One region of the Shewanella morhuae genome, then DNA from elsewhere that is predicted to be linked to it. Evidence: riboswitches for the same ligand, from Rfam matches in the RefSeq annotation. Region 1 holds a riboswitch; the other holds the start of a gene.
The links. Region 1 has a riboswitch for thiamine pyrophosphate ahead of C9I43_RS05630 (TonB-dependent receptor). Riboswitches for the same ligand answer to the same signal wherever they lie in the genome.

Region 1 (9,726 bases):
TTCCTTGCTACATAAAGCGTATACCAAAGCGAATGAAAAGGGCATTAGTGTTAAGGTCGGTAATATTTTTAGTGGTGATCTTTATTACGATCCAGATGAAGATATGATCCCCGCCTTAGAGCGTTTTGGGGTGCTCGGTGTTGATATGGAAGTCGCAGGTCTTTATGGTTTATCACATCAATTTGGCATCGAATCACTGGCTATTTTAACAGTTTCTGACCACTGTTTAACCGGCGAAGAAACGACCGCTGAAGAACGTCAACTATCCTTTAATAATATGATTGAGCTCGCATTAGCAACGGCGCTTAACTAAATAGTTAGGTGCTTTTTGGCGCTTAATTTTTGTACCCTAATTTCACTCATGGAGTGACAAAATGAATAATAAAATAACATTAACGGCCATTAGTTTTCTTGCCAACTTTATTATGGCAGGCTTTGCGACACAATTCGGTATGTTGATTGAACCCATTGCGGAGAAGTTTTCCGCCAATGTGAACGAAGTCGCTTCTATATTTTCACTGCTCAATGGCGGGGCTTTAGCAGGAACAATTGCGGCTTTTTTCTTTATTGAAAAAATAGGTATTAAAAGAATTACCCTCATAAGCTATAGCTTAATTGGACTGTGTGCGGTGGTATTACATTTCACGACATCACTCCAATGGGTGATGTTCGCAATGACGCTAATCGGCTTTTGTGGGGGAATAGGATTATGTATTGCCGGTACTATTGTTGTGTCTGTATGGCAAGAAAAACTGCAAAGTACGATGTTAGTGGTGCAAGATGCCACGTTTAATATCGCCGGTGTTATCTTTCCTTTAATTACCACTTATGCACTGACTCACTCATTATCATGGAGTTACAGTTATTTAGCCGTAGGTTTAGTTGCACTAGGCACAGTTATGCTTACGTTATTTACTAATTTCGCACTATGCGAGCAGGGCACTCAGGCAGAAGATAAACAAAAATCTGAATGGAACCTAGGAATTATTAGCGGTGGAGTGGGCTTATTTTTAGGCATGTTGGCCCTGTATACATTTTTAACTTGGGCGCCTTTATTTGTAAAACAAAAGTTTAATATTCCCTTTGAGGATGCAGGTAACATCATTACCCAGTATTGGTCTGCTGCTTTAATTGGCGCCTTAATTTCAACGCTTATAGTAACTCGCGTTAAAATAAATCACTTCTTATTAGCGATTATTACTTTGGCTATGGTGATTACCGCGGCGATTGTTACTACCGATAATATTGAATGGGTCGGTTATTTAACCTATGGCTATGGTTTCGTCTGTGCGGCCTTATATAACGCATTTATTGCTTATGGTGTGTCTTTTGTTAAAAAAGCCAGCGGTAAGAATGTGTCTTACATCTTAATTAGCGGTAGTGCGGGGGCGATGTTTAGTCCTGCGATAAGCTCCATGTTTGAGCAGATAATTGGATTACAGACAGTCATGTATGTTATTCCATTATTTTATGCTGTGATTTTAAGCTTGTTGATTGTTTCTAGCCGGATGAAACCCCATTTAAGTGCGTAAGTGGCTTATCTAAAATGTTAACCAGGGTGATTGTTAAATCGAGCAGAGTTTAACAATCCCCTTATTTACCTTCTTCAACGAACGCTTTTAAAGCATTAAGATCCAAAATACGAATACTGTCCTTTTCCCGCTCAATTAAACCCAACTCTTCAAGATTTTTTATTGCTCGTCGGTAAACTCTATCGGTGGTAGCGAAACGTTCAGCCTCTAAATAACGTTTCGTAAACCCATCCACAGGTAAGTCATTTAAGTGCTGATGATAAAGATCAAAGGCAATGTTATAGCTAATTGGATACAGCATACGTCGAGTAAAAATATCGACAGTATCCTGATAATCGATAGCCATGGCACTGGCAAAAAACAGCGCCAATTGTGGATGTTGTGTGAGCGAAAGTTGCAGTTTGTCACCACTAATAATAGCAATCTCTAAAGGCTCATTCGCTATGATGTCAAGCTGGCAACGATACTGGGTAAAAAACTCCATTTCGCCAAATAATTGTGAGTCACAATTCATCGTACCTAGTTGAAAGCTCCGTCCATTTCTGGCGGTATGGCCTAGGGAGACGCGACCTTGCTTCACAAACACGAGCGATGAAAAAGCTTGCCCTTGTGTCATCAGGTGTACACCTTTTTTCAATGCTTTAGTTTCGGTGACGCATTCCATAATGACCCGTTCAATTAAGGGATAATCTTGTTCCCATCGTTGGTTAAAGCGTCCTTTAGCCAGTGGTTTTAGCTGCATAAACAATCTCTCAATTATTGCGATAGCGGGAGTTTACAGCATTATGCTTTAAGGCGGCTAAATTCACAGGGTATGAGCCACAGTGTTAATCAATTAATGGATAAATGTTCGTATTTGATGTGTGAACTTAAGCCACATGGTTGATTTTTTTAAACATAGATATGTCTGTCATCCTCTGGCATTACTCAGTATACTCATGTCTGCCAAGGGGTGTTTGTCGTCAATTAATGTTAATAATTAATATGAGTGACTGCAAACTGAGATGTCTTTCGACAAACCCTTAGAACCTGATCCGGCTCATACCGGCGTAGGAATGGGCCAATCAACAGCACACTTCTGAATCGCTTATTCGTTGCCGGATCTCAAACTAGATATTTGAGGTCCTATGTTTAACAGTAAACCATCATATTTTACCGCGTCACCCACGCTATCTTTAACGCGAGCACCATTGGCTTTAGCTATTGCTGTTGCGTTGAGCACACCTGCATTTGCACAAACCGAGGCGCTTGATAAATCCGATCCCGATAAGGATATGGAAATCATGGTGGTAACGGCAGATTTTCGCGGCGCCAGTTTAGAGAAAATGCCTTCTAGTATTACAGTTATCGATGCGCAAAAAATTCAAGATGAAAGCGCACAACATTTTGAAGACTTACTTAACTCTATTGCTAACGTTAACTGGTCAGGTGGCAGTTCGCGGCCGAAATACTTCCAAATTCGCGGTGTAGGTGAACAAGAACAATACCAAGGCGCGCCCAATTCTTCTGTTGGTTACATCATTGACGATATCGATTTATCCGGTATCGGCATGGTGTCGAGCATGTATGATTTACAACAGGTTGAAGTGCTGCGTGGGCCTCAGGGCACACGTTATGGTGCTAATGCGTTAGCGGGGTTGATTTATTTAAAGAGTAATGACCCAACGGATGTGTTTGAGCATGGCGCTGAAGTGTCCTTGGGGGATGATGATTTACGTACTTTTAGTGGTTTTAGTTCAGGGCCTGTAACGGACTCAGGTAAACTGCTGTACCGCGTTTCATTGCAGCAACATCAGCAAAATGGTTACCGCGACAACCTGTTTTTGGGCCGCGATGATACCAATAATCGTGATGAGTTTAGTGGCCGCGTTAAGCTGCGTTGGTACGCCACTGACGATCTGCAATTAGATTTGACTGTGTTGCATGCTGATTTTGATAATGGTTACGATGTATGGAGCTTAACCAATTCTCCTAAACAAACGACCTCAGATGAGCCCGGTGTCGATAGCCAGCGTACTACTGGCGCGGGTTTTAAGGTCACGTATTCGGGCGCTGAACTATTTGAGCTGACCTCGCTAACTTCCTTTGCTAATACCGATCACCATTATAGTTACGATGGCGACTGGTCTAATTCAGCTTATTGGGCGGCAAAACAATGCACTGATGATGGTATTCAGTTCTCATCGTGTCAGTATGATTATTTCTGGGATAAAACGGGCCAGCGTAAAACGCTATCGCAAGAGTTTCGTTTAAGCTCTACTGAGCAAGGCCGTATTTTTGCTGAAAGTACCGACTGGTTACTCGGCGTATATGCGATGAATCTACAAGAAGATAACCAATTGTATTCTGAGTACAATACTTTCGCCGATGAAGTTTTAGACTCTGAATATGAGGCAACTAACTACGCACTATTTGGTCAGCTCGATACCGATTTAGGTTCCCAATATGCCTTGTCTGTGGGCTTACGTTTAGAGCAGCGTAACAGCCATTATTCTGATACAAACCAGGATGATTTCGACCCAAGCGAAACCATGTGGGGCGGACATATTGCCTTGAGTAAAATGCTTAACGACTCGCATAATGCTTATCTGCGTGTAGCGCGGGGCTATAAAGCGGGTGGGTTTAACATGACCTTACCGGTTGAGCTGAATGATAAAAAAGAGTTTGATACTGAGACATTGTACAACTATGAAATCGGTCTTAAATCCCATTGGTTAGCAGGACTTGTCGATACGAATCTGGCGTTATTTTATATGGACAGACAAGATCAACAGGTGGCTGCATCGCTACAAGATCCAAATAAACCCCAGCGTTTTATTCTATTCACTGAAAATGCCGGTAGTTCAAATAACTATGGTGCTGAACTCGATGCGACTTGGTATGCCACTGATAATTTGCAACTTTACTCAAGCTTAGGTTGGCTAGAAACCGCCTATGGTAATTATCAATATCAGGATAAATATGGCACAGATGTCGATTTAACTGGCCGTGATTTAGCCCATTCTCCGCATTTTACTTACAGTCTTGGCGGCACTTATCGGGCTAATTCAGGCTGGTTTACTAACCTCAATCTGAGTGGTAAGAGCGATTTTTACTATTCTGACAGTAACGATTCCCGCTCAGAGCCATACACGATTGTTAATGCTCGCGTTGGATATGAAGCGAGTACATGGTCTGCTTATTTGTGGGGCCGCAATCTATTTGATGAAGAATACGGTGTGCGTGGTTTTTATTTCGGTAACGAGCCCGACAGTGGTTGGGCAGAAAAACAATATATTCGTTACGGCGATCCGCGCCAGCTTGGTGTAACGGTTAACGTTAAGTTCATGTAATCAAAAGTATAATGACCAGGTTAATTATTTAATCGCTAAGGCTGTACCACCGTTTAGGCTACAGCTTTCTTAATCTACTTACGTTTTAAGGAATCAAAATGAAACTCACAGCAGAAATTAGCATGTATCCATTAAATGAAAACTATATCGACCCGATTAAATGGTTTATCGGCCGCGTGGATAGCTACCCCAATATTGAACGCGTAACCAATGCGATGGCAACCCAAGTTTGTGGCGAATATTTAGATGTGATGACGATGCTTGCAACCGAGATGAAAGCCGCTAATGAAAAATGGGGCAAGGCGGTATTTGTGTGTAAATTTATCGGCGGTGAGTTGGATTTAGCTCACAGCGAATAGGGCTTTATAGTCTTTGCTTTAAACGGAAAGTGAGCACAATACAATGACGGATTTATGGCTAACCTTAGTCGAGAGCATTAATTCAGCGTTTGGTGAGACCCATGTGATGACTGCATGGGAAGCCTTAGCGGTGCTGCTGGCGATGGCGTATTTGCTGTTGGCAATGAAGGCTAATGTATGGTGCTGGGCAGCAGCGTTTGCCAGTACCGCCATTTATACGGTGTTATTCTGGAAAGTGTCATTGTTAATGGAATCGGTATTAAATATCTATTACATGGCGATGGCGCTCTACGGTTATTGGCTCTGGACCCAAGGTGGTGATAAAGAACAGGGGATAAAAATCACCACTTGGTCACTCAAAACTCATTTAAAGCTGATTGCAACAACGGGTGTGATATCGCTATTAGTTGGGCATGGTATGGCAACCTATACCCAAGCAGCGTTTCCCTATTTAGATGCAGCGACCACCTGTTTTGCGGTGATGACCACCTATTTAGTGGCAAAAAAAGTATTGGAGAATTGGCTGTACTGGGTCGTGATTGATTTTGTGTCTATTTATCTTTATTTGAGTAAAGGATTGATGCTCACCTCATTGTTATTTGTGCTCTATGTGGTGCTTGCTGTTGTTGGCTATTTCCTGTGGCGCAGCACGTTAGCTAATACTCGTAATACCTATGATGATAACGCCTGTGATACTAACGATTTTAATAAAAACACTTATAAAAAGAATGTGTTAAAGTTATTCAATTAATGAGTGATATAAATACTGCGATGCCGCTTTCATCAAACTCCGCACTCAACGCACTGTACCCGATACTCAGGCGCGCAGGGCTTGTGCAAGTGTTAAGTATCCAGGAGCTTTCAGGCGGTTTGAGTAATCACAATTATAAAATTGTTACTGCTACGACCAATTATGTACTGCGAGCTAATGCCGATGCTGCAAACCACTTGTGCAATCGTGAGCAAGAGTGTTTTTACTGGCAACAATTGGCAGACATTAAACTTGCGCCCCAACTGCTGTGGGTGAGTGAAGATAAACGTTATTATCTTAGCGAGTTTATTGAAAGCGACCATCTAATCCATTGGCCGGCATTAGAATGCCAAACCAGTGCAGCTGGTTTTGTTCAGGGCCAGGCTGAACTGAGGCTATCTAAGTTAGACTCATTACTCCCCAGCGTTTTCTATCACAGCTCACATGATAGCGGCTTACATAATAGCGGCTTAGATGATAATGAGTTAAATCATAGCGATGCAGGCACTCAGGCGCTGCTTGACCCTGCAAAGTATAATAATCATCCTAATCAAGTCCCTGATTTATTGTTGGAATTATTGCTGGAATTATTGCTACAATTACGCTCATCACCCACCGGGCCTTATCATATTAGTGTCACTGAGCAGTGGCAGAGTTATCACCAGCAAATGCTCGCCTATCAGGCATCTTCAGCGTTAAAGAATCGCGCGAGGTTACGCCAGCGTGATGAGGTAATTGATAAATATACCAATGATAAAAATTGGAATGAGCGAGTGGTTAAACTACTTGGTATTCAGATGGATATCAAAAATTGGTCTAATCGTTTGGCCGCCTGTTTAATCAAGCCACAATTTTGCCATCGAGATTTAAACCCACATAACCTCCTATTTAAAAACAACCGTCTGTATTGTATTGATTTTGAGTATGCCAGTGCGTCGCACCCACTGTGCGAGTTAGCAGTGGTGCTGGCTACCCATAGATTAACACCAGAGCAACAAAAATTATTAGTTGACGGATATCTAAAGCAGCACCCTAATGTGACGGCCGATGCCGTGCAAGCCGTGCCTGCGGCCATTGACATGTATTGGGTGTTTGCCTGTTACTGGGCATTGTTAATGGCGGCACAAAAGCCGTCCACTCACAGTGTTGACTATCTTGCTTGGTTTGATCGTTTTTGGCCGCTGATAACGCCCAATAACTAACGCATTGGCTACCTGAGTCTGGCGGTATTGTTTATCCTCAATAGCCGATTTTAATCAAATAATGCTATAACCTAAGCAAGTGACTAAATGGCTTACTTTGATAAAAATAATTCAAGGATGGAATATTCTGATGAAAAAAGGCGTGATGCTACTGGTGTTTTTTTTAGGTTTAAGTGCCTGCTCGACAAAATTTAGTTATCGTTTTCTCGACTGGGCTATCGCTTGGGAACAAGAGGATTATGTAACCTTAGATAAATCCCAACAAAAAGCATTTGATACCCTCATCGAAAGACTTGTCCGGTGGCATCAATCCACGGAATTATCCCAATATGCAGCGCAATTAACTCAAGTCGAAAATTTACTTAAAACCAATACATTAACGCCTGAGTTGTGGGTTGAGCAGGTTGATATCGCTAAGCGACATTGGTTTCGATTATTTGAATTCGCCTTGCCGGAACTGCTACCTATCGTTGTGTCTTTAAACGATAAACAAGTGAAGCAAATCCTCGCTAAATTACGCGAAGATGAGAGGAAACTCGTTAAAGAGTTTGCCGGAAAGACCGCCGAACAATTGCAAAAAGATGCCAATAAAAACCTTCAACAACAATTTAGCGATTGGCTTGGTAGCCTGAGCGCCACACAAAAATTGCTTATCCACCAGTATAATCAACAGCGTTTATTAACCTTAGATATGTGGCTTGAGTACCGGCATGAGTGGCTACGTCAATTTGAGATCGCCCTTTGGCAGCGCACCGATAAAACGCTGTTAACCGAACGTTTAACGTTGTTGATGACACAAGCTGATGAACTGAAGTCAGAACAACATAAAGTGTTTTTACGTAAAAATACTGAAGCCTTTGGCACTTTATTACTGGCAATAAACGCGAGTTTATCGGAAAAGCAATCTATGCATTTCTATAAAAAATTAGACGAGCTTATTCAAGATCTCACCGAGCTAAATCAAGAGGCGATTGCAAAAGAAGCCTAACGAGTAAAGCCAAATGTTATTACCACAATAGGATGCTTATTTGGCAGATGAGCTTGGGTAAGCTGAGGATATCCAATAATCGGGTGTACTTTTAATCTTTACGCATGACATCAGTCCCACTGAATTAGTGGGATTTTTTATGCCTCTTTGTCTGTAATTTGCTATGCTTGGGCGCAATTTATATCGAATTAGGATAATAACGTGGACGCTATTGAACTCTTGCTTACCCGTCAATCAACTCCCAGATTAACAACGCCCGCTCCAGATGCTGAACAATTAAAAATCATTTTGGATGCAGCTATTCGGGTGCCCGATCATGGTGCTTTAACACCATGGGAATTTATTATTGCGACAGATAAAGGGTTAGAGCGATTAGCTGACATTTTTGTTGCGGCGGCAAAAGAGAATGGCGCCGATGAAGATTTTGTCAATAAAGCGAAAGGTATGCCAATGCGTGCGCCTATGGTGATTACTGTTGTGGCAAAAACGCAAGCACATACCAAAGTACCCTTACTCGAACAACAAATAGCAGCAGGTTGCGCGACGATGGCCATGCAACAAGCGGCATTTGCCTTAGGCTTAGGCGCAGTGTGGCGCACGGGGGATTTTGCCTTTGATGCTAATGTAAATAAGGCATTGGGCCTTACACCACAAGATCAAATCGTTGGATTTTTATATCTTGGCTCGCCTGCGGTGATAGCGCCTAAAAAATCGCAAAAGGATGGCAGTCAATACGCTCGTTATTTATAAATGTTATTTCTATAGCATAAAGTGGAGAAATCCTATGCAAGTTGCGCGTACACCTCGATTGATCCTCCGCCAGCTAACTGCTGCGGATGCATCTTTTATATTAGTCCTACTTAATAGCCAGGGTTTTATTGAGAACATCGGCGACAAAGGCGTACGTACTCTTGCACAAGCCAGAAGCTATATCACCGATGGACCGATGAAAAGTTATGCCGAACACGGTTTTGGGTTATATGCCGTAGTATTAGCGAATAATGGCTTTTGCATTGGGATTTGCGGCTTAATCAAACGTCCACAACTGAATGATGTTGATATCGGTTATGCTTTATTACCGCAATACTGGGGCCAAGGTTATACATTTGAAGCCGCAAAAGCGTCTTTAGATTTAGGAAAACGCTTAGGCATACAGCGTATTGTCGCAATTGTTAACCGTCAAAATGGCGCCTCCAAAGCGTTACTGAATAAACTGGGATTACACTTTGAACAGTGTTTGCAGCTTAGCCCTAACGATACCCCTGTTGAATTATTTGGATAATGGTAAGTATATGTTTTTATATGTTTTTATTTTGTTGTAATCCAGTGTTCTTTACTCTAAAATCTTGCAGAATTTATCTATTGAGATATGGCAATCATATCTTTTTCGACGCCCCTCGAAAATCAGGCTCACTTAATCCTTCCTTGAGCCCTTGAGTACAGCAAAAGCGTAGCCTCAATTTTTGGATGTAGCATAATGGTTTCGCAATTAAGTGAAGCAATGCTGGACGTGATCGCTGATGCCCTAGTCGATAAAGGTTATATTTTTTTATCTGACTTAA
Region 2 (9,726 bases), 240 kb from region 1:
TTCTATGGCATCGGGCATTAGATACTTAGGATCGGGGTGGATTTCGAGTTTAATCCACGAAGTGCCCAGCATTTCACGGGCAAGCTCTGCCGCAAACACCGCTTCTTTGGCGTTTCTTGCTCCCGAAGTATTAGGCAATAAACGCACGCCCGCTTGACGTAACGGGGTGATTAAATCATCTAGCCCTGTTTTTAGATCAATTCTTTTCATCGCAACTGTCACTAACTGCGATTTAGAAGCCGTTATCGCCTCAAGCATCACTTGGCTACTGCTGAATTTTCCCGTTCCGGTAAATAAACGCGACTCAAACTCCATATCGGCAATCTTTAACATATTAGCCTCCTGCCACCGCTGAAAAAAGTTCTAATTTATCTTCATGTTGACATAGAATCGTTTGCCAACGATTACGTGGAACCACTTGGGTATTGAGCACTAAAGCGATGGAATCAAGAGCAATGTTTTGTGCCAGCATCAACTCTGCAAGCGAGGTCGGTTGAGTCAGTGATTGCGCAACATTATTTATGTGAATTAAAATCATATCAAACCTCAGCATTGTTTATGTTAAATATGGAATTGCCTTTCTAACACCGCATACATCGCAATAAGGATCACGCGTTAATTTAGCCGATATCCATGACAGAGATTTAGCATCAAAGCGCCAAAAATGCCCGAGTAAAGGATGTAGTGCTCCATCACAACGACTATCCATACCCAACAAGAGTTGCATAGCCACCAATGATTGCATCGACGCCATCACGCCCACACTCGGCCCAAGTACGCCTTGAGTACTGCAACTGTGGGACACTCGAGTATGTGCAGGGAAAATACAGTGATAGCAACCACTTGAAGGGAAAGATATTTGATCGACCGCAAATAATTGGCCACTAAATGCTGCTATGGACGCGCTCACTAAGGGCAAATAGGCTTCGACACAACTGCGATTAATCAATTGGCGAGTCTCAAAATTATCGGTGCAATCAAGTACCAACGTGCATTTTCCCTGCCTTTTTTTCTGTAGAACACCATACAATTGTTTAATGTTAAAGCTCGTTTCATATGCAGTAATAGTGCAATTTGGCGCTAAAAAGTTGAGTCTTTCTTTAGCAACTAACGCTTTATTGAGCCCGATATCGGCATCGCTAAATAACAATTGCCTTGGTAGGTTTGATACTTCCACTTTATCCATATCAATTAGCGTTAATTCACCCACTCCCGCACAAGCCAAATACTGCGCTGCTAATTGTCCCAAACCGCCGATGCCAACAACGACCACATGGGCATCGGCCAATCGTAATTGGCCGGCCTCGCCCACTTCTGGCAGTAGGACTTGCCGTGAATAACGCATAAAATCTTTATCATTAAGCGTGTTGCACTCGGTAATAGCGTCAGGCTTATTCATAACTTGCATCAGCTTTGCTCCCATACTTGCCTTAATTGAATAAACGCTGCAAGGGGATCCGATGCTTGTGTGATTGCGCGCACCACAGCAATATTACTAACCCCCGTGGCTTTTACCATTGCCACATTATCGATATCAATGCCGCCAATGGCGACTAAGGGATAGTGATCTTTGAGTAACATTACATAATGTTTGAGCTTTGCTAATCCTTGAGGGGCTGAAGGCATTTTTTTAGTCGTGGTTGGAAATATATGCCCAAGCGCTATGTAGGATGGCGAATATTGGTGGGCTAATAGCAACTCAAAATAACTGTGGCTCGATATGCCGAGTGCGAGCCCCGCGGCTTGAATGGCCGCTAAGTCGGTAACGGCGAGGTCTTCTTGACCTAAATGTACGCCAAAGGCATGGTATTTTATCGCTAACTGCCAGTGATCGTTGATAAAAAGCTGAGCATTAAAATGCTTACCTAAGGCTATAGCGGTTTGAATTTGTGCTTCTAATTCAGAGCCAAGCACAGATTTACCTAAATCAGATTCGGCTAACCCTGCAGTAGTTAACTTGCTGATGTCGGTTTTTATCCGTAACTGCACAGTTTTAACGCCTGCCGCTAATAAACTTTCCAGCATGGCTAGGTCATTCACTACGGGATAAACACCCAGATCGGCATCGAGCACTTTAAAACCGTGGGATAAAATATTTTGAGGTGGCGTCGAGGCTATTCTTACCTGAGCGGTTGCTTGCTCTGTTGCGGAGAAAACTGTTGCAACTAAATCATCAACAACATCAAGGTGTTGGTTGAGTTGATGACTAGTAAAATTGCCATCACATAGATTTATCTTGGCATAGCGGAACACATCATTAGGCCAACCCGTACGGGCCAACGGTCCTGGACCTTGCCCTAAACCAATCGCCGCGCTTAAGCCTTGGCTCACATAGGCTTTCGCAACAACAACTGCATCTTGCAAGATAAAACCTTGTGCTAACACAGCGGCAATTGCTGATGATAAAGTACAGCCGCTGCCATGATTATGGCGAGTATTAACCCGCTGGCTGGCTAACCAGAAGCGCCCATTTTGATGCAGCTCAGAACTTGCGCGCACTTGACGACAAACTAGATAATCCTCGGCAAGCTCAAGATCCCAGCCATTGTACTTGTGAGCGTTAGCCTGAGTTTGAGCATAAGTGTTATCGTGAGTTTTAGCATGAGTATCATCAAGAATATCAGTGCTGCCAAAGCTCACATCGCCCCCTTTAGCGAGCACACTGCAATCAAGACTCTGGGATAAAGCCAGTGCCGCGGCAGCGAATTGCGCTTTCGTTGAAACATCACTGTGAGTTAACCGCCCAAGTTCAAGCACATTGGGCGTGATAAGTTCGATTAAACCTTTAAAAGGCTTAAAATCTAAGGTTGTTTGAGCGGTGTTTTTATCTACTGCTAATGTATCGCCGCAACTGGCGACCATCACAGGATCAACAATCACAGCCACCGATGGATAGTGGATTTTAAAACCTGCTATCCAATCTGCCAGCAATGCCAGTTGATTCTGATTTGCCAGTAAGCCGATTTTTATCGCTTCAGGCGGCAAGTCTGACAGTAAAGTGGTCAGTTGAGCCATTAACATCGCCGCAGATACCGGCTCAACTAAAGTGACCGCCACTGAACTTTGCGCCGTCACTGTGGTGATAACACTACAGCCGTGACAGCCTAAATCTTGAATTGTCGCTAAGTCCGCCTGAATACCGGCGCCACCACCACTGTCTGAACCAGCTATAGTCCAAACAAACGCGGGACGCGCGGTATTCATGGGCAATTTCCCCCCATGAATACCCTGCATAATTAGGCTTCCCCGACTTCAGTAACAAGCTTATTTTTGGCGTGATAAATCTCGGCGCCCGAGGCGGCAAACTGTGCAGATTTAAGCGCCATGGCCGCTTCCAATTCTTGCGGTGTTTTAATTGTGACTTGCATTGCTACTTGCGCAGTAGTTTGAGTCGCTGCTTCGAGTTGCGATGCTTTGGCTTCTGCCGCCTCTAAACCCGCAGCATAGGCGCGTACATCTTGGGTGATTTTCATCGAACAAAATTTAGGGCCGCACATAGAGCAGAAATGCGCTACTTTAGCGGATTCTTGTGGCAAAGATTCATCGTGATAAGCACGCGCGGTTTCAGGATCGAGCCCTAGGTTATATTGATCCTCCCAGCGAAATTCGAACCGCGCCTTTGCCAGCGCATTATCACGAATTTGCGCACTTGGATGACCTTTCGCCACATCGGCGGCGTGGGCGGCAATCTTATAAGCAATCAAACCTTGCTTAACATCTTGTTTATTCGGTAATCCTAAGTGTTCTTTTGGCGTGACATAACACAACATAGCGCAGCCGTACCAAGCGATCATGGCCGCGCCTATGCCGGAGGTGAAATGATCATACCCTGGTGCAATATCGGTGATTTGTGGGCCAAGCGTGTAAAATGGCGCTTCATCGCAGTGAACTAGCTGCTTGTCCATGTTATCTTTAATCAGCTGCATCGGGATATGTCCCGGCCCTTCGATAATGGTTTGTACGTCGTATTCCCATGCGATTTTGACTAGCTCACCTAAGGTTTCAAGCTCTGCAAACTGGGCCGCATCATTAGCGTCGGCAATCGATCCTGGACGCATGCCATCACCCAAAGACAGGGATACATCGTAGGCGACGCAAATCTCACAGATCTCACGAAAATGGCTGTAGAGGAAGTTTTCCTTATGGTGGCTCAAGCACCATTTGGCCATGATTGAACCGCCGCGGGAGACAATTCCTGTGACGCGCTTAGCCGTCATCGGCACATAGCGCAATAACACTCCAGCATGAATAGTAAAGTAATCAACACCTTGCTCAGCTTGCTCAATCAAGGTGTCGCGAAACACTTCCCAGGTTAAATCTTCTGCCACGCCGTTTACTTTCTCCAGCGCTTGATAAATCGGCACTGTACCGATTGGCACTGGCGAGTTACGGATGATCCATTCGCGGGTTTCGTGGATATAACGCCCCGTGGATAAATCCATTACCGTATCTGCGCCCCAACGAGTTGACCAAACGAGCTTTTCGACTTCTTCTTCGATAGAAGACGTCACCGCAGAGTTACCAATATTGGCGTTCACTTTCACCAAAAAGTTACGCCCTATGATCATAGGTTCAGCTTCGGGGTGGTTAATATTCAGCGGAATAATTGCGCGGCCACGGGCGACTTCAGCACGGACAAACTCGGCGGTAATCGGCTCGCCGACTAAGGCACCAAAAGCTTCGCCCTTGGCTTTACGATTGAGGATTTCATCCTGCACTTCTGCAAGTGCCATGTTCTCACGGATCGCCACATATTCCATTTCGGGAGTAATTATCCCTTGACGGGCATAGTGCAATTGACTGACTCGTTTGCCCTGCAGCGCTCTGCGTGGGCGGACAATTGCACTCGAACCCGCCTCAAAACGTAGATGGTCTAAACCATCATCGGCGAGTCTTTGTTGGGTAAAGTCTGAGGTCGCGCAGGGTAATTGCTCTGTATCGTTGCGGGCTATAATCCAGTTTTGTCTTAATTTACCAAGGCCTAGACGCACATTGATGTCGGCATCTGGATCAGAATAAGGGCCGGCGCAATCATACACGCGGATTGGCGGATTTTTTTCCATGATAGGCGCATCATCTGTTCCGCCCACCAGCGTGTCAGTCTGCAGAATTTGCCGCATGCCAACGCGAATATCGGTACTGGAACCTTCGAGATAAATCTTTTGTGAATTAGGATGTTGTAATGGCGCTAAGGTATCGATAAAAGCTTGAGCCTGCGCGCGAGTTTCGCGGCGACTCGGCGCCTTAGGCACGATTGATTGACTAGACTCAGCCGATGTATTAGCCACTGTCGATTTATTAGGTATTGTCGATTCTGGCGCTGTGATTTCTATCGCATTGGCAGCTACAGCTGGGTTTTGGTTTGAACTGGACATAAGCAATCTCACGTTAAAAAATGGAGTTGCTTGTCTGGAGAATTGAGTTGTTGATAGCTGGACATGGCAATCAATTTTTGTGGCCAACACTGGCTTCAAAAATTGAGTTACCCTGCTCAATAACAATTAAATCTCAACATTAAGTCTTAAAACCCTGCTGAGTAAACAGGTGTTAAAGCCGTCTATTTTGGCGATTTAATCTGTGTTATTACGCTTGTTTCCTTCGCAGGTTTTAACCTGATCAGGTTCAACGGATCCCGAATAAACGGTCTCAGCCAAGAGGCACTCCGACAAGATGAGTGCGCAGTATAGACAGAAGCGGCAGCAACAAACAAGGAAAAAAGCAATTAAAAACCTTAACTACCAATCCGAAATAAAGATTCATAATTTATTGTTTTTAATTGATTAAATTAAATTAAATTAAAAATATCATAATTAGCATGAAAATAGATCATAAAAGAAAGTCACTATTTATGGGGTTTTAGCATCATTTTATTTAATCGAGATTGAATGGCATCATCAATAGCTTGATTGATTTTTTTGCCACTGCAGTCAAATGGGAAGCCTAAATTTTCGGCGTAAGGATTAACTTGAGTGCCGACTTGTACCACGCGATAACAAGTATCCCCTTTACGCACAATACGATTTGGATCTAAGGGTAAATCTAGGCTCCTTGTGCCACCGAAATCATCGGCGTTAGGGACAAATAACACTTCCATCTCAGGGCTCATTTCACTCATATTCGATTTCTGGGTGAATTTATCGGCCCGTTCAATGACGAGATCATCGAGCGCTTGCTCACGCCGACGTTCAAAATATTGCTGGGTGAATAAACTCATGCTTGAGCTTGTCGTTATTGTGCTCTCACCTTCTGCTGCGGGCGAACTCTTACCGCCAAGCTGCGGCTTTATTTCTGTGGTATCAAGCGCATTAGTTGTTTTTTTTGCCGTCACTTCCGCGTGCTGAACTTCACTTTGGGCACTTGATTGAGTTTTATTAAATTGAGATTGGCTCGATTGAGTGATGTCCGGTTTAACCGTATCTGGCTTCACTTTTCCCTGATCTACTTTTTCAGGCACGACCTTTTCAAATATTGGCATAGGCTTAACTTGAGTTGTAGACGTGGGAACAGCTGTAGGCGTAACAGAACTTTCCGCTTCAGTCTTATCCTCGGCCTTGATCTCTGTTTCTAACGTAGCGCTTTCAGCCTTCTCTACCGCGGGAGCATAAATAAAATAAGCTTTGAGCGCCGTCACTTTAGGGCCCCGGCTTTCTGTTTCTGTTAATCCAAAGGGATTTAACTGCGGGCGCCACAAAATGCAGATAAGTAAAAATAAACACACATGCACTAAGATCACAAAAAATAACAGGCTTAATCCTTTGAAATATGGCTGACGAGCACGCAAAACTGATCCTGTCCCCAATACATGAGCACTGGTTTGTATTGTCCCAGACAGTTCAAGTTTTGATTCAGACTCAGCAACCAATTTATCTTGATCTTGATGTTCAGTATGGATTTCTTGCAGTACCAAATCTCGGGTTTTAATTTGAGCTATGCCTTTGATGTCATCCTTAGAGGCTGAATGGCCTGCACCGCGATTGAACGCTGACGACTCGGCATCAGTGGTAAAAACAGGCGTTTGAGCAGTATCCAGATCACCGAAGTGATGATCAAATGCAATAAAAGTCTCTCCTTCTGGCGATGTGACCGAAAAAAGCAAAGCACTATCCGCATCATCTCCAATCGCTGTACGTGATGCTGGAAATAAAGGCGCGGCTTTGGGTTGACGTTGAAAAGGCAAAATCCATCCTTAGGTTTTGTGTAGTCTCAATTGATTTCGATGATGCTTAACGTGGAACAATTGCACTCAAATCCAATATCGAGTTGCTGAATATTGAAAGAGAATTATCCAATGATTGCATTTACTTGCGAGTGCTCAACGCAGATTAGAGAAGGCAAACAGGGTAAAGTTCAACGCGAATGCAACACGTTACAAGCGCAGTGCTTACGCTAATGCTTAGTAAGACACTTGTCAGTCGAGACAAATAAGGCTGGGAATTGAGATCACAATCGCGCTAAATTGATGGGCAATGGTTTGTTAACTCTTATATCTTGAAGCAGATAACATCATAGATGCGCTGACGGGAATGCAAGATGGCGTTAAAAATCTAAAAGGTGAAAACAATATAAGCCAGTCAAAAATTTAAGCTTACAAGTGTACGCTTAAATATGGTGATTTATTTTCCTAACTGATAGACTCAGTCATTATCGTTTGCGAGTGTGTATCTACTATGTCGAATCACAGTATCATCGAACAACAAAATACAGACACTGTCCCAGCTAAATCTGGGCCGTATAGTATTAAAGAAGAGATCGCTAATAGCGTATCCCATGGCTTAGGTGTTATTGCAGGTATAGTGGCATTGGTGCTGATGTTACTAAAGGGGCAAGATCACCTAACGCCAATTCAACTAACAGGCGTTGCCATTTATGGTGCGAGCATCATAGTGCTTTTTCTATGCTCGACCTTATACCACAGTGTTAGCCATTCAGGCTGGAAACATAAACTTAAGATCGCTGATCATTGCGCCATTTACTGCTTGATTGCAGGAACTTACACCCCTTTGATGCTGATAAGCCTACAGGGTACGCAGTCAATAGTGATGTTAACGGCAATTTGGTCGCTTGCGATTGGTGGGATATTATTTAAAACGCTGTTTATTCATAAATTCAAAAAGTTAAGCCTAGTGTTATATCTCGCCATGGGTTGGCTATGTGTCACTGTGATAGGCGACTTAACAGCGGCCATGTCGCAGTTAGGCTTTAATTTATTGATTTTAGGTGGCTTATTTTACACTTTAGGTGTGGTGTTTTACGTTGGTAAACGTATTCCATTTAATCATGCTATTTGGCATCTATTTGTGCTTGGCGGTGCGATGAGTCACTTTTTATGTATCTATCTAACGGTAATTTAAAGCCAAATCAGCGCTAATTGTATGCCACATACTATTCATATTTTATCTCTATACTCTTTCAAACGTTTCTCAAATATCGCTATTAATGACGGGTATTTAACTGGGCAAACAGCGATGCTAATACCATCGCTTGCTCATCACAGCCATATTGATGCCAAAGCGCAATAATACATTCTGCAGTGCACAAACCTCCCTCTTGTTGATTACGCCGCAATATAAAGGTGGATTGCTGTGTCTGTGGCGGTAAGCTAATCCTTGCTGCGGCTTTAAGATAGGGGCTTTGGCGCAACATCTTTCGCGCCTCCTGCCACGTAGCATCTAAAATCACCACCTGCTCAGGCATTGCTGGTTGTGATAATGGGTCAGTTTGCATCAGTTGTAAGCCATGTTCAGATAAACCCATCTCTATTCGGTCATTCGCAAGTTCGGCATCCTCCGCTGGAAACAACAATTTAGCTTGCTGTGATGCGAGCATTTCGATTAGGTTTTTATCGGCAGCCACTCTCGACCAAACAATACTCATCACCTTGGCAGGAAAAGCATCTAAGGCTAAACGGCCAGTATTAGTTTTACGAGTAAGCTCGCGTTCATGGGTCAGTAAAATAATCTGCATCGCTTTCCCGCCTTCGAAATACAGCTATTTAAATCAATCCATTAGCTGATTTGATAATTATAAGCACTCTAAAACGATCTGTTTGAGTAAAAACGTTTCTCGTTCAATCGATTGACCTTTCTGCGGATTATTACGCTGTACTTTTTCATTGTGAGCAATCGCTTTATGGATATTTAACCATTTTGGCCGCATACCATTTTTAATCTCATGGGCTTCGAGCCGAGTCTCGCCTAACCCCCGCTGACCAAGAGTCGTATCAATACGGCACACATAACAAAATGATTCCATGTGCACTACGTTTGCACCTTCACGATACCAAGGCCTGAACTCTTCATAACGACCAAACGGCGCTAATATTTGAATAGCCAAAGCCCCTGTCTCTTCCTGTAACTCGCGGATAAGCCCAGCTTCAAGACTCTCGCCATCATCTATTCCACCGCCAGGCAAACTGTAATCATGATATTTTTGGGTATAAAGCAGCAAAATATCATCACCCAATAGCACAATTGCACGGGCTGCTCTGCGATAAAAAACACGAGCTGTTAATAGATTAACCGCGGGATCTTGGGTAGATTTAAGTAGACGCATGCCCATTGCTCAACATTAAAAAAGAGCAGCATAAACGAAAACTGCACTATTTCAGAGAAAAAACTACCTTACATTCAACTAAAGTAACCTACTTAGTTGGCCTTATACTGTGAGCGAATGCTATGGTAATCAAAGTCAAAATGGATTGTTATAGATTATGGCTATAAGCCAAAA

Region 2: another riboswitch for thiamine pyrophosphate. It lies ahead of thiC (phosphomethylpyrimidine synthase ThiC); the one in region 1 lies ahead of C9I43_RS05630 (TonB-dependent receptor).

Annotation. Positions count from the first base shown of each region.
Region 1 covers NZ_PYSG01000002.1:1,150,833-1,160,558, forward strand. The annotation lists gene deoD (purine-nucleoside phosphorylase) at 1-313, shown strand, start outside; gene tsgA (MFS transporter TsgA) at 375-1,532, shown strand; gene C9I43_RS05625 (Crp/Fnr family transcriptional regulator) at 1,594-2,274, opposite strand; TPP riboswitch at 2,471-2,605, shown strand; gene C9I43_RS05630 (TonB-dependent receptor) at 2,660-4,864, shown strand; gene C9I43_RS05635 (hypothetical protein) at 4,963-5,223, shown strand; gene pnuC (nicotinamide riboside transporter PnuC) at 5,267-5,974, shown strand; gene C9I43_RS05645 (phosphotransferase) at 5,974-7,176, shown strand; gene C9I43_RS05650 (DUF6279 family lipoprotein) at 7,307-8,164, shown strand; gene C9I43_RS05655 (NAD(P)H nitroreductase) at 8,366-8,914, shown strand; gene C9I43_RS05660 (GNAT family N-acetyltransferase) at 8,949-9,446, shown strand; gene C9I43_RS05665 (2OG-Fe(II) oxygenase) at 9,642-9,726, shown strand, end outside.
Region 2 covers NZ_PYSG01000002.1:1,390,887-1,400,612, reverse strand. The annotation lists gene C9I43_RS06670 (thiazole synthase) at 1-333, opposite strand, end outside; gene thiS (sulfur carrier protein ThiS) at 335-538, opposite strand; gene C9I43_RS06660 (HesA/MoeB/ThiF family protein) at 557-1,408, opposite strand; gene thiE (thiamine phosphate synthase) at 1,408-3,234, opposite strand; gene thiC (phosphomethylpyrimidine synthase ThiC) at 3,237-5,375, opposite strand; TPP riboswitch at 5,577-5,675, opposite strand; gene C9I43_RS06645 (hypothetical protein) at 5,843-7,177, opposite strand; gene trhA (PAQR family membrane homeostasis protein TrhA) at 7,668-8,351, shown strand; gene C9I43_RS06635 (tRNA-uridine aminocarboxypropyltransferase) at 8,434-8,964, opposite strand; gene C9I43_RS06630 (NUDIX hydrolase) at 9,022-9,552, opposite strand.